2 regions of the Staphylococcus sp. M0911 genome follow, and region 1 is predicted to be linked to the other one. Evidence: predicted binding sites of a transcription regulator. Region 1 holds the regulator's gene; the other holds the start of a gene.

Region 1 (7,799 bases):
CGTCAATTAGATCAATCGCTTTGTCTGGTAAGAAACGATCTGATACATAACGATGACTTAATTTAGCAGCCGCTTCTAAAGCTTCATCTGAAATATTGATACGGTGATGTGCTTCATAACGATCACGAAGTCCTTTTAAGATTGATACAGTGTCTTCAACTGTAGGCTCATCAACTTGAATAGGTTGGAAACGACGCTCTAAAGCGGCATCTTTTTCAATGTTTTTACGATATTCGTCTAACGTTGTGGCACCAATACATTGTAATTCGCCACGAGCTAATGCCGGTTTGAGGATATTTGAAGCATCTATAGCACCTTCAGCGCCACCTGCACCTACTAATGTATGCAATTCGTCAATAAATAGAATCACATTACCAGCCTGATGAATTTCTTCCATTACTTTTTTCAATCGTTCTTCAAATTCACCACGGTATTTTGTACCAGCTACAACCGTACCCATATCTAGTGACATGACACGTTTGTTTTTTAGTGTTTCGGGCACTTCATTGTTCACTATTGCTTGAGCTAATCCTTCCGCAATTGCTGTTTTACCTACACCTGGCTCACCAATTAATACAGGATTATTTTTAGTACGACGACTAAGTACTTCTATAACTCGAGTAATTTCTTTGTCTCGACCCACAACTGGATCTAATGTGCCATCTTTAGCAATAATTGTTAAATCACGTGCTAAACCATCTAATGTAGGTGTGTTATTAGATTTATTTGCTTGAGCGTTTTTATTACTCATTTCTGGACTTCCTAATGCTTTAACCACTTGTGCACGTGCCTTTGTGATATTTAAATCAAGGTTAGCAAATACACGTGCTGCTACACCTTCATTTTCACGGATTAAGCCAAGTAAAATATGTTCTGTTCCAACAAAGTTATGATGTAGCTTACGTGCTTCATCCATTGATAATTCAATCACTTTTTTAGCTCTAGGTGTATAGTGTAATGTTGCCATAGGTGCTTGACCATGACCAATTAGTTTCTCAACTTCTTCAATAACTTTATCCTCTGTAATATTAAAACTTTCTAATACTTTTGCTGCGATACCTTCAGGTTCTTTCATTAGACCTAATAAAAGATGTTCTGTTCCAATATTTGAATGGTTCAATCGAATTGCTTCTTCTTGTGCATGAGCCAATACTCTTTGTGCACGTTCAGTTAATCTACCAAATAGCATATGATTTGTTACCTCCTATTTTATATGTTCTCTTAAAACATTCGCTCTCTTTTCATTGACTGGTGTTTCATCCTCTTCATCAAATAAAAATGGTGTTTGAATTCCTACCATCAGTTCATTGAATTTAAAATTATCTAGTTTGATATAATTTAAATCTATGCCTAATTTAACTTCACTCAATCGATAAGATGCTTCTTCCATAGTGATAAGCCTGCTATTTTGCAGTATTCCTAATGAACGATAAACTCTATCTAACGTTTCTAAATGTTTATGTTTATCTAATCTTGATCGAATTTGAAGTTCTTCATTTATAATTTGATTGATTACTTCTGTTAAATTCTCTATGATTTCTTCTTCTGTTTTCCCCAATGTTAATTGGTTTGAAACCTGGTAAATGTGGCCATAAACTTGTGACCCTTCACCGTATATTCCTCGAATGGTAAAACCAAATCGATTGATTGTTTGTGCTATACCTGACATTCTTTTCATGATAGAAAGACCTGGCAAATGCAACATCACACTTGCTCTCATACCAGTTCCTATATTAGTAGGACATGTTGTTAAATAACCTAGATGTTCATCATAACTGATATCGAGTTGTTGATCGATTTCATCATCTAACGTCGACGCTTCTTTATACAATCTTTCTAGAGATAAATCTGTACCTAGCGCTTGAATTCTAATATGATCTTCTTCATTAATCATGACACTGATTGATTCATCATCATTTAATAGAACGGCCGATGCAGGTTGTTTAATCAACTCTGGACTCACTAAATGTTTAGCTACTAATTTCATTTTATTTTGTTGGTCCATCATGTCTAGTCTTTTCAAAGTCATGTTGGGTAATGCATCTTGTACTTCATTTATTACTCTAAATCCATCTTGTTCTGTCGGAAACATGAGTGGATGAACATGATTTTCAAGATTTCTTGCTAAGCGAATTCTTGAAGAAATGACCACTGGTGCTTCTTTAGTCGTTTTCATCCACTCACTAATGTTAGGTTCTAAGTCACTCATCCTGTTGCACCTCGCTCTCATCACGTAGCGATTTAATTTCGTCTCGAACAATGGCTGCCTGTTCAAAATCTTGTTCATCTATTAATTGTTGTAAAAATTGTTTCTTCTCTTCGATTTTCTTTTTAAGCGCAAGCTTATGATAAGAAGATTGAGGCACTTTTCCAACATGTTCATACTGACCGCCTTGCACACGTCTTACTATGTCTAAGATGTCATCCTTGAATGTTGCATAGCAATTGGAACAACCAAATTTGCCTACATGTGCGATGTCTTTTAACGTCATATGACAAGTTGGACATCTTTTTTCTTCCTGAAATGCCATTTCTTGAAAATTAATACCATGTTTAGTCGCTAAATGTTGTAATATTTGCTTTACAACAAATGCTTCTTCTATATCATCTTGATGATGATAGGATGATTGCTCTTGGTGCGTCCATGGGTTATCACCTTTCGCACAAGTACTACATACCCATTTTTCTTGCACACCATCTTTACTTTTAACTGTTAATTTAACTTCAGCTTCATTTAAATGGCAATTTTCACAAAGCAAAAAGCAACACCTCAATTCTTCTAGTAGTAATTTATGACAGGTAAAATTCTTTTAAGAATATTTGCTCTAATAATATCTCGAGATACAATATCCATTTTTAACGTTTCTCGATCAATAGCAGCAATAATCATTTTTGCTTCTCTTTCATTTACAAGTCCTTTATCTAACAAGCCATCTATTAAATAAAGTGCTTGTTGTTGGGATATTGAAGGACCTATTAATTGAAGTAAATGATTAATATAACCTGTTTCATCTTTGTTTTCAATTTTCGTGATTCGGATGTAACCACCACCACCACGTTTACTTTCTATTTCGTAACCATGCTCATTTGTAAATCTCGTTTTAATCACATAGTTTAATTGAGAAGGGACGCAGTCAAAACGTTGAGCAATATTTGCTCTTTGAATTTCCACCACATCTTCATTGGTTTCTTCAAATAAATGTTTAATGTACTGTTCTATGATGTCGGACATATTATGCATGATTATCACCTCTTTTTGACCTTCTTTGACTATATTATATGACCAACTTTGACCATTTTCAATTAATTTGATTTTAAATTTTTAAATTTTATGATGTTAGCGCTTATTTTTTATTGTATGATAGACAATAGAATAAATTAAAGGAATGAAAAAACATGCACATTCTCATAGGGATTATTGGAATTATTTTCTTTTTAGCACTCGCGTACTTATTTAGTTCAGATAGAAAGAATATTCGTTGGCAATATGTTGGATTATTATTAGTAATTCAATTAATTTTCGCCTTCATTTTATTAAAAACAAATATTGGTATTACAGTCATTGGTGGTATTGCTAATGGTTTTGGTTATTTACTATCTAAAGCAGCAGAAGGCGTTAACTTCGTTTTCGGTGGTTTTAAATATGTAGATCCTAAAAATCCACCATTTTTCTTTAACGTTTTATTACCAATTGTATTTATTTCAGCATTAATCGGTATCTTACAATACACTAAAATTTTACCATTTATAATTAATGTGTTAGGTTTCCTGATTTCAAAAATCAATGGTATGGGACGTTTGGAATCATACAATGCAGTAGCAGCAGCAATTTTAGGTCAATCTGAAGTATTTATTTCTTTAAAACAACAACTTCCTTATATACCTAAACAACGTTTGTATACATTAACTGCATCTGCAATGTCTACTGTATCTGCTTCAATTATTGGTGCTTATTTCACATTAATTGAACCGAAATACGTCGTAACAGCCGTTGTATTAAACTTATTTGGTGGTTTCATTATCGCTTCAATTATTAATCCTTATAAAGTTAATGAAGAAGATGATAAATTATTAGTTGCCGAAAGTGAAACTAAAAATCAATCTTTCTTTGAAATGCTTGGGGAGTATATTTTAGATGGATTTAAAGTGGCAGTCATCGTAGGCGCGATGTTAATTGGATACATCGCAATCATCGCGTTACTTAATGGTTTAGTAAGCGGTGCTTTCAGTTTACTTTCAGGTGGTGCAATCAAATGGGATTTCCAAACTTTAATTGGATTTGTTTTTGCTCCATTTGCATTCTTAGCAGGTGTACCATGGAACGATGCGGTTCAATCAGGTTCTGTTATGGCAACTAAATTACTATCAAATGAATTCGTTGCAATGCAGGCATTAGGTAAGTTAAATGGCATTTCAGAACATGCTAAAGGTGTTACTTCAGTATTCTTAGTATCATTTGCTAACTTTAGCTCTATTGGTATTATTTCTGGTGCTATTAAATCATTAAATGATAAAAAAGGTGACGTTGTTGCAAGATTCGGATTAAAATTATTATTCGGTGCGACATTAGTATCATTTATTTCAGCAGCAATTGCTGGATTCTTCATTTAATGAACAAAGGCAATGTATGATTGGGTATTTAAACTCAATCATACATTGCCTTATTTTTATTTTTGAATCATATGGTTAATAAAATAGTCCGTTACACGATAATCATCTGTTAATTCAGGATGGAATGATACCCCTAAATATTTATCTTGCTTAACAGCAACGATTTTATCGCCAATTTCACTTAATATTTCAACATGGTCAGCTACTTTCGCAATATGAGGTGCTCTAATAAAAACACCTTCTATATCCGTAGCGATACCTTTAATGTCTAATTCTGATTCAAAGCTATCTACTTGTCTACCAAATGAATTACGTTGAACTGTAATATCCAATTTATTTAAATAGCCTTCCTCACCTTCAACATCACTAGCTAGTACGATTAAACCAGCACAAGTACCAAACATAGGTAAATCTGATTGCTGAAGCTTTTCTTTAAAACCATATAAATCCATTAACCTTCTTAATGTTGTTGATTCACCACCAGGTAAGATTAAACCATCGATATCATCTAATTGTTCTACTTTTTTAATTGCGATACCTTCATGACCACTCAATTCTATATGACGAATATGTTCACGAACTGCACCTTGAAGCGCTAATACACCTATTTTCATATATTACCAACCACGCTCTTGCATACGTTCTTCTAATGAAATTTGGTTAATGTCTAAGCCTTTCATAGCAGTTCCTAATTCGGCAGCTAATTTACCAATTAGCTCATAATCTTGATAGTGTGTCGTAGCTTGAACAATCGCTTTAGCGAATTTTTCTGGATCCTCAGATTTGAAAATACCTGATCCAACAAATACACCATCTGCACCTAGTTCCATCATTAAAGCAGCATCTTGAGGTGTTGCAACGCCACCTGCAGCAAAGTTAACAACTGGTAATCTACCATTATCTTTGATTTGTTTTAAAACTTCATATGGTGCTCCGATATCTTTAGCAAATGTCATAATTTCATCATCATTCATAACAGTCAATCGACTCACTTCAGCATTAACTCTTCTCATATGTCTTACTGCTTCGACAATATTACCCGTACCCGGTTCTCCTTTAGTTCTTAACATAGCAGCCCCTTCGCCGATACGACGAGCAGCTTCACCTAAATTACGACAACCACATACAAAAGGTACTGTGAATTGATCTTTACGCAAATGATATTCTTCATCAGCAGGTGTTAGTACTTCTGATTCATCAATATAATCCACACCCATTGCTTCTAATACACGAGCTTCTGTAATATGACCAATTCGTGCTTTAGCCATAACTGGAATAGATACAGCATTCATAACTTCTTCAACAATTTTAGGGTTAGCACTACGTGCAACACCACCAGCTGCACGGATGTCAGAAGGTACTCTTTCTAATGCCATAACTGCAACAGCACCAGCTTCTTCTGCAATTTTAGCTTGTTCCGCATTGACAACATCCATAATAACGCCGCCTTTTTGCATTTCAGCCATTCCTCGTTTAACTCTTTCAGATCCAACTATTTTAGACATAAATTCTACCCCTTTACTTCTTGATTAAATTAATTGTAAAGGATAAACTGATATTTAAAAAGGTTCAATTTATTTATTATAAAGGAGGTCAGATGAGTGAAAGAGAAACAATCACTGTATATTGATTTATACGAAAAGTTGAAAAAGCAAATTATAGAAGGTCAATATCAGTCAAATGACAGATTCCCTTCAAAACGTCAATTAAGTGAGCATTTATCTTTAAGCCAAACAACTATTGAACACGCCTATCAATTGTTATTGGATGAAGGGTTTATATACTCTAAACCACGATCAGGTTATTACGTCTCCGATATCGAATCATTACCTGTACTATCCAAACAATATGTTGTGCCCACAACTACATACAACAATAATGAAAATTTGGATGAAGATAAAGAACATTATGCTTATTCTTTTAACTTATCAGAAATCGACGCAGAATATTTTCCCTCACATTTATTTAGAAAATATGCAAAAGATGTATTTGAAGATAATCAGTTTGAACTATTACAAAGAGGAAATAATCAAGGTGAATTTGAATTAAGACAACAAATTGCGCATTATTTATTCAGCAGTAGAGGAGTAACATCTCATCCAGATCAAATCATAATAGGATCTTCAACAGAACAATTATTAAATATGTTAACTGATATACTCGAAGATGCGTCATTTGCTATAGAAAAACCTAGTTATCCTCCGATTAAACAAGTATTAGATAAAAAGAAATTCAACTATTTACAAGTCCCAGTCGAGAAAAATGGTATACAAACTCATCCTATTTTATCATCGGATCATAACATAATTTATATCACACCTTCACACCAGTTTCCTACTGGCCATGTTATGAATCTAAAGAAAAGAACCCAACTCATCAACTGGGCTCAACAACAAGATAATAGATACATTATCGAAGATGATTATGATTCAGAATTTAGATATTTTGGTAAACCTATCCCTGCATTACAGAGTCTTGATTCACAGGATAAAGTCATTTATCTTAGTACCTTTTCTAAATCTATTTATCCAAGTTGCAGAATTGCATATATTGTATTACCACCGAAATTGTTAGAACAATATCATCATTATCATTATAAAGAAGCCAATACAGCTCCAGTTCATATCCAAAGAATGATTGCACAATTTATGAGTAGTGGTAGTTTTGAACGTCATTTAAATAAAATGAGAAAAATTTATAAAGAAAAGTTGCAATTTATTTTAAATGCTTTGTCACCATACGAAAATCAGTTGAAAGTTGACGGTGCACTTACAGGTATGCATTTTACTCTAACTGTTTTAAACGGATTAAATATGGAAGAATGTTTACAACGCGCTAAAAAGCATTCACTGAAATTACACCCCTATGAATTTGAAGAAAATACAAGTTCAACTCCAAAATTCATTATAGGTTTCGGTGGTATTCCTAAAAACCAATTAACTTCCCATACAGAAGCACTCATCAATACGTTAATTATAAAGTAACACTTCTTTTTCTTTTGAAAAAGTTAGTGTTACTTATGCAATTGACGTTAGTCTATTGTATTCATAATTAACTTGAGGGATATAATTAAAGAGAAATGGATAAACTGACTCTTTTTATTTTTGGGCATAAAAAAAGAGACCTTGCGGTCTCAATTATATTTGCCTGGCATGGGCTATTGTTCTTAATAGCTCATGCTATTAAGT
Region 2 (7,799 bases), 260 kb from region 1:
TGTTGTTGTGATGGTTTTTGTTGTGTATTTTGCTTTTCATCAGACTTTTTGTCAGATGATTTTTCTTTTTTCTCTTTGTCGTCTTTGTCTTTTTTATCTTTTTGTTCTTGCTTCGTCTCATTATTTAATCGTTCATTAGCTTTCTTTGAATGATCTACAAATGAAAATATAGCAAATGTTAAGCCACCCAGTAGCAATAATACGATAATGATACTAATTATTTTCGCGATGCCACTCATACCTTTTTTACCTTGATTGTCGTACTCATTAAAATCTTGCTTTGACATATTCTCCCTCACTTTAAACATGGAATATCATATATAATAAATAAATTTATATCTTAAGTTTTCGTTATGTTTTATTCATCAAAAATTTATATTTAGGATTTCAATAGGATTAGCAAATTACTATTTACATAATCTTATCTCATTTATGATAACATCATAATGAAGAAGAAACATCTATTTTAAACTTTTTTAATGTAAATTTAATAGGAACGGTTTGTGATAATAATGAAAAAATTGTTTGAAGAACATTTAGAGACTAATACCAATGATGACCACAAAATTACAATAAAAAAGATGTTGATAACTAATGATCAACATCAAAATAAATCACCCATTTTAAGCAATAGCTGCTATTATGCCTTCATTTTATTGGCACTGTTCACTTTCATTTGGTTTTTTCATTAAAATTAAAGTTTATTAATTAAATGATTATTTCTATTATAAATATGCACACAATTTTTTATTAAGTTTATTTCTGTAAAAAGATGTAAAAATCATTTAGAATAATAATAAAGAGAGAAAAAAGACCCATACGTTGCTCGCATGGGCCCACTACTAAAGGGAGTCAAAATTTACCTTCGCTAGTATATTATGGGGTATACTCATACTAATTAAGAGATGTTTAATTAATTTCCGAAGGTACAAATCAATTATAACTTAACAAAAAATTTTTTAAATACGAATCTAAAAAAGTATTTGACATATTGTTGGCTAAAAATTGGATAAATTTTGAATAATAATAATCACTACTAACTATTAACTAAGTTAGAATTTTTTATTGAGGTGAGATAATGAAACAATATTTAATAACTGGTGGAACTGGCATGGTAGGTTCTCATTTAGTGAGTGAAATTAAGAAATCAAATGCTCATATTACTATTTTGACTCGACATGATGAACAATCAAACGATGCTCGGGTTTCATATGTGAATTGGTCTAAAGATGGCTGGGAAAGTAAAGTGCCTGATATCGATATCGTTATCAATCTAGCTGGTGCAACACTCAACCAACGTTGGACAAAAGACTATAAACAAACATTAATGTTAAGCAGAATTCAATCTACACAGGCCCTTTTTGAATTATTTAAAAAAAGAGAAAAGAAGCCAGAAGTATTATTTAATGCTAGTGCTATGGGATATTACCCTCCTAATTATCACCATAGTTATACAGAACTTTTTAAAACATTACCGTTTGACTTTTTATCAGATATTGTTTATCAATGGGAAAGATTTGCTAAGCAATTCGAAGCACTAGGAACAAGAGTCGTTTTAGGTCGCTTTGGAATGATCTTATCTAATGATGGTGGCGCTTTACAAACTATGAAATTACCTTATCAATTTTATGTTGGTGGTAAATTAGGATCTGGTTTCCAGTGGTATTCATGGATTCACATTGATGATTTAACACGTGCAATATTATTTACAATCGGTAATGACAAAGCCAAAGGACCTTTTAACTTAACTGCACCAATACCTGAACGTCAAAATTTATTCGGTTATACGTTAGCTCGTGCAATGCATAAGCCACATGAAACATGGGTTCCAAGCTTTGCGATGAGACTAGTACTTGGTGAAATGTCTACCGTTGTTTTAGATACGCAAAAGGTATTACCAAATAAACTCGAAGCACTAGGATTTAATTTCATGTATAATAATCTTAAAAATGCACTAGATGATTTAATCAGAAATTAAATTAAGAGGTACAACAGCAATGGAAAACAATCAAAATGACAAACTCACATACATTTTAATGATCATAGCAGGCTTAATCTGTATTTTGAACGGTGTCTTAGTATTTGATCAAACAGTAATTATGATATTACTCTCCATCCTATTTATTATTGTAGGACTCATAATGTCGTTTATTTCAATTAATGGATTGAGACATAAGTTAAAATAGTTAACGCCATACAAATCTATATAAGTAAAAAAGAAGTCAGGACCTTAAATGATGGTCCTGACTTCTTTTTATTGAACTTCGATTATTATATCTAATTAAATAGAAATATTATTGTTTACCTTCTGGTTCCATAACTTCATCAACTAAGCCGTATGCTTTAGCTTCTTCAGCTGTTAAGAAATTGTCACGATCAGTATCTTGTTGAATTTTTTCAATAGATTGACCTGTTCTTTCAGCTAAAATACGATTTAATTTTTCACGAGTTTTTAAGATATGGTTGGCAGCAATCTCGATTTCAGTTGCTTGACCTTGTGCACCACCTAAAGGTTGGTGAATCATTACTTCAGCGTTTGGTAAAGCATAACGTTTACCTTTTGCACCTGCTGCTAATAAGAATGAACCCATTGACGCAGCCATACCAATACAAATTGTTTGAACATCTGGTTTGATATGTTGAATTGTATCATAGATAGCAAAGCCAGCAGTCACGCTTCCCCCTGGTGAATTGATATATAAGTAAATATCTTTTTCAGAGTCTTGGGCTTGTAAGAATAATAATTGAGATACAATTGAGTTAGCAACGTTATCATCAATTTGAGAACCTAACATAATAATACGGTCTTTTAATAATCGTGAATAAATGTCATACGCACGTTCCCCACGATTTGTTGTTTCGATAACTGTAGGAATTAAATTCATCTATATTTCCTCCTTGTAATAACTGTTACTTCACATTTTAACCCAAAAGTCAAAAATGGTCAAAAATAAAGTTCTTTTAGTTTAATTGCTAATTGACGTTAAGTGAATTACTTTTGTACACTAGAAATAACTATTTTTGATTGTACTGATTTTATATCGTTTAGTACAGAAATAAGCTTTATCTATTTTCCCCTTGTAGTGTAATGGATAACACATAAGATTCCGGTTCTTAGAATAGGGGTTCGATTCCCTTCGAGGGGGCTCAGTAGCCATTAAAACGTTGTTTTAATGGCGTTTCTTTTGCTTAATGGGGAAAAAACAGGGAAACGTTATTTATATTTTGAATAAAAAGTTTTCAGATTTGCAAAGTAAGTACTTTTAATTCTGTAAAAATCTGGGTTTTTCTCTTTTTCTCCATCATCTTGGCGACTATTTAAATCTTCAATACAAAATATTAATTCTGATATTAACTCATACACATCATCTAGTTCAGTGATATCATCATCACTTAGATAATAATAACTTTCGCTCATTTTAAACTCGCTTATTTTATTCAGTGATATATTTATTCTATTTATATAGGTATCTCTTACTCTGTTATATATTACTTCTTCAAATGTAAACATTCCACCTGCATCAAAAGGTCGTGCATTATCAAGAGCTATTTTAGTTTGTTTTAACAACTCATTTTTTAGCGCTTTTGCTCTCTTTTTATTAATTTCAATTTTATTATTTTCACTTAATCTAATGGTTTTCATGGTATAACGCCCAGATATAGCCGCACCTAAAAATGCACCACCAAACGTTGAAAATATACCAACAAAACTAATGGCAATGGAATAACCCGTAATACTATGATTAGGATCCACAGAGCTAATAATGTAACCAACTGTGAACACAAACGTCATTATTGCAAGAACAACAATAAAGGTTATAAACAAAATATGTTTCAACTCAAATTTATTTTGCATTATCTGTCACCTCATGTTTTTCTTACCATAATACCACATATAAATTTAGTACCTACTACTAAGTTATGGTATAATTAAACTATGTTGAAAGTTACTCAACATTTGGGGATTCATGAATCTCAGATAGTCTTAAATCATAGTATAATAAAATGACGCTATTCATACTATGTTTATTTTTAATTTCACATTCAACGTTTAAGCCACCATATACTATATATGATGGCTTTTTGTTATGCTTGTTTTTAATATATAAATTAGTAAGTATCTTAAATGTATTTGTCATAGTGAACATTTCGTTCAGTAAGCTATATACTAGTGTCATGGATCACGATTTCAATGACCATTTTAGTAATCATTAAACCATTAATTAAATTTATCATCACTTAAATATAAATAAGCTATAACACCTATAGGAACACCCAATAATGGTGTCGTAAAGATACTAGCTATGAATATGTATAATATTAGCATCCAAATTTCATCAGATTCCCATTTTTTATTTAGTAAATATTCCCACATTTCTTTTATACTCACGCAATAACCACCTTTATTATATTTAATTAATAATGTACTCAATAATACATATATCACAATATCAATATAAATAAAATAGCTACCCAATACAGATATTAAGTACTATTTATACATATACCGATTCTCAGATTTACACAAGACGTTTCTCAGAAGTAATTCCAAAGATAGTAAAAGTTATATATATACACTTATGTATATGAAACAGACACTTGGGGAAATTACACCAATTTTAAAACGATTACTATAGACTAAAGTTGTAAGTGCTAGATTAAAAATTTGATTAAAAGAGTAGATAAGCTATGAAGTTAAGTAAGAGTATAGGATCATTAGTTTTAAGTGCGGTTTTATTAACGTCTATTTCCCCTTTAGCAAGTGCAGAAGAACAAGTTCAAACGCAAAATAGTAATGTTCAACAATCTCAAGATAACAAGTCAAATCAACAAACTAATGAAAACAAAAAAAATGTACAAACCTATGTAGGCGGGATATATCTTACTAAAAAACTATTAAGGGTATATTAAGTAATAAAGGTAAATTAGTAGGTGCAGTTAAAACTGTTACTGGCAATCAAAAAGCAGCAAATGCTGTTTCAAAAAATTTCGACGCAATTGATTCAGAACTACGCCCTTTGTTAAAATTATCTGAAGTCCCAGCTAACTCAGTTGCTGATGCAGTGTATAGAGGATTAGTAGATGCTGGTATTGACAAAGACCTCGTTGGTCAAGTTAAAGTTGCAGTAAAAGAAGGTATTAATTTACTAGTTTAGGAGTGAAAATAATGTTTGAAAATAAAGATGATATAAGGTTACTATATCAAGCAGTTTCAGAACTAGCAGAAATCGTAGGACATCATCCTTACAATACAAAATCAATAAGTCTTTTATGTTTAGACTTAGGTATCCCTCTAGATGAATATGAAAAAGTATTTATGGCATTTACAAGGTTGTCTAATAACAAAAACACTGATGATATGAACATTGAAGAATTTAAATCAATATTAATTGAAAATGTAACTAAATATGACGAAATAACTGACTCTCAAGCTTTAAGATTTATAGAAGGCTACGCTAGAAATTATATACCTGAATTATTACCATATGCAGAAAAGTTATATCTTGATTTAAGAGTATAAAAATAAGAGCTTAGCATTGTGATGTGCAACCCAAAAGTTGGACTACAAATCTAACTTTATGGAGTGCATATCATTAAATTGTTGATCCTTATTTTGTTGAAATTTACTCATCATTAGAAAAACATTATACAAAAATAAATTTGAATTATATCTTTAAATAGCTCTATCACTTATTTATTCTGAGAATTTCTCTTTCATTCAAATTATAAATCACGCTTATCTATGTATTCTCTAATATCAATAACGAAATTATTAACCATTTGATAAACGTCATCTAAAAATTCAAACACTTCTCTATTATTGTATTCAAAATAAATTTCTTCTTTATATGAATAGTCTTTAACTTTGCTAAAATCAATCTTCCTACTATTCGGCATAATCAAAGTATCAACATTGTCTTCATGCCCAGATATACTCACATCTTTAATAATCACACCTTTTTGTTCAGTGTAACCTATTCCCTTTGTTATATTTTTGAATTGAACATTTATCATTGAATGTTTTTCATTATTCTGCATTTTATTGAATTCATTATATGTTTCAGTGTAAAATAAAGAATCAAAAATTTCTCTACCTCTATTGTCATTAACACCAAATCTTTCATTTAGCAGATTGTAAAACGTTTCGATACTTTTCATTTCTTTTTTATTTGGAATATATGGTTTTTTGTTTTTACTCACATTATTATGTTTTTTTATGCGTTGTATAGAATATTCCATTACCGATTTATATACGTTCAGTAATAAGTTAATCATTATCTGATCATTTAAATCTAATTCTTCTTTTTTCTTTAAATTTTCTATGTGATATAAACAAAAATTTAATTTTTGAATACTTTGCTCATATAAATCTAATTCTTTTAATTTTTTCATAAAACTACCTCTTTTTTTAGGTAACTATCTTTTATAGTATTGATTAGTATTAAATCTTTATCATCCAATTCATATATAACTCTATTTTCTAGTTCTAATATTCTATAAATTTTGTAATTTGATAATATATTGGTTATAAGATTTTGATTCTCACTAACACACATTACATTGGTCTTAGAATTTTCATAATCTTCTATATGCTCAAACAGTATATACGTTTTATCTCCCTCCTTTTAAAATTATTTTTACACTTATGAATTAAATTATAACACTTTGGCAAATACAATTAATCTTTATATACCATTATTTAAAATGATTCTTAAGGAGGTGTATATGATGAATGTATTGATAGAAGATATTAAAAAATCTCAGTGGTGTATGGTAACAATGATTATTACATCTATTTCATTTATCTTTCTAAAATTAATGGCCAATGAATTTATTAAACAGTTTGGTAATGATGTAAATATTCGAAATTTAGGTAAAGATGGTTACTTAAGTGGCACATTAATAATTTTATTAATAGCTTTAATAACTGCTATTTTTTCAATTTTAACTGCTTATCTAGGCTTTAGGTCACTCCAATACGATTTCAATATCACTTCGTTAGTTTGTATTGCATTATCAATAACTTTGTTAATGCTGACGTTTTTCATTAGTGAGATACCATTCTTAAAAACAATTATCCTCGTACTAATTATAGGCTTTGCCATTATAACTATATTAAATGATAATTAACAAAAAGCTACCAATTACGGTAGCTTTACTAAGAGTCCATCATATATTTGTCTAATGCGTTCACGACTTAAATCAAATATTTCCCCTATATTTTCGTATGAATGCCCCTCGCTAATTAACCAGTACACATAATACTCTTTATCTGATGCGATTGTTTCTATCAAAGTATCTAGTTCATTAAAGTATATTGTGTCGTCTATATGATCATTCTCTATTTCTTCATCTTGATTTATATTAAAGAAATCATCAATGTTAGTCACTACAATATCTTTATCGATATCATTTTTATGTTGATAGTTTTCAGAAATATTTTCACACTTTGTTTATCATATTTTTTCATACCCAACCTATCTCATTTGCTAATTGTTTAATAATGATTCTACGCCCTTTATTGAAGTCATTCATACTTAAATTTAGTGCTGGTGCTATTACTTCATCAAGTTGTTCACCTTTCCACCAAGATAACTCTATAATTTGCTGATATAATATTGAACATTCGTTAAAGACCGAAGTTATACCTCTAGTAAGATGATATAAATTGTGATGGTATAGATCATTCTCAACGATTGATAATAATCCATCATTTTATGATAATTTTTAAAGTGTTTCGATAAAATCACGTAATCATCATTCTTCATGGCATCGCTAACACCTTTCTATTGGTAGAT

Evidence for each region. The regulator CtsR, encoded in region 1, represses protease genes until heat stress. The targets are predictions, from matches to a motif close to ATGGTCAATAAAGGTCAAACA.
Region 2: clpP (ATP-dependent Clp endopeptidase proteolytic subunit ClpP) is a predicted target of CtsR. The motif match lies at 2,931-2,951, and genes of this name have one in related genera.

What each region holds. Positions count from the first base shown of each region.
Region 1 covers NZ_CP022881.1:2,217,138-2,224,936, forward strand. Annotated here, with positions in the region: gene ssp1_RS10790 (ATP-dependent Clp protease ATP-binding subunit) at 1-1,189, opposite strand, end outside; gene ssp1_RS10795 (protein arginine kinase) at 1,205-2,209, opposite strand; gene ssp1_RS10800 (UvrB/UvrC motif-containing protein) at 2,202-2,759, opposite strand; gene ssp1_RS10805 (CtsR family transcriptional regulator) at 2,780-3,241, opposite strand; gene ssp1_RS10810 (NupC/NupG family nucleoside CNT transporter) at 3,397-4,611, shown strand; gene pdxT (pyridoxal 5'-phosphate synthase glutaminase subunit PdxT) at 4,668-5,225, opposite strand; gene pdxS (pyridoxal 5'-phosphate synthase lyase subunit PdxS) at 5,229-6,116, opposite strand; gene pdxR (MocR-like pyridoxine biosynthesis transcription factor PdxR) at 6,213-7,595, shown strand.
Region 2 covers NZ_CP022881.1:1,952,441-1,960,239, forward strand. Annotated here, with positions in the region: gene ssp1_RS09520 (DUF4887 domain-containing protein) at 1-287, opposite strand, end outside; gene ssp1_RS09525 (TIGR01777 family oxidoreductase) at 1,079-1,978, shown strand; gene ssp1_RS09530 (hypothetical protein) at 1,998-2,186, shown strand; gene clpP (ATP-dependent Clp endopeptidase proteolytic subunit ClpP) at 2,295-2,885, opposite strand; tRNA gene ssp1_RS09540 (tRNA-Arg) at 3,075-3,146, shown strand; gene ssp1_RS09545 (hypothetical protein) at 3,215-3,856, opposite strand; gene ssp1_RS11920 (VraH family peptide resistance protein) at 4,220-4,390, opposite strand; gene ssp1_RS12075 (hypothetical protein) at 4,690-4,911, shown strand; gene ssp1_RS12080 (hypothetical protein) at 5,019-5,156, shown strand; gene ssp1_RS09555 (hypothetical protein) at 5,168-5,521, shown strand; gene ssp1_RS09560 (hypothetical protein) at 5,725-6,393, opposite strand; gene ssp1_RS09565 (hypothetical protein) at 6,730-7,131, shown strand; gene ssp1_RS09570 (sigma factor-like helix-turn-helix DNA-binding protein) at 7,146-7,391, opposite strand; gene ssp1_RS12085 (hypothetical protein) at 7,766-7,799, opposite strand, start outside.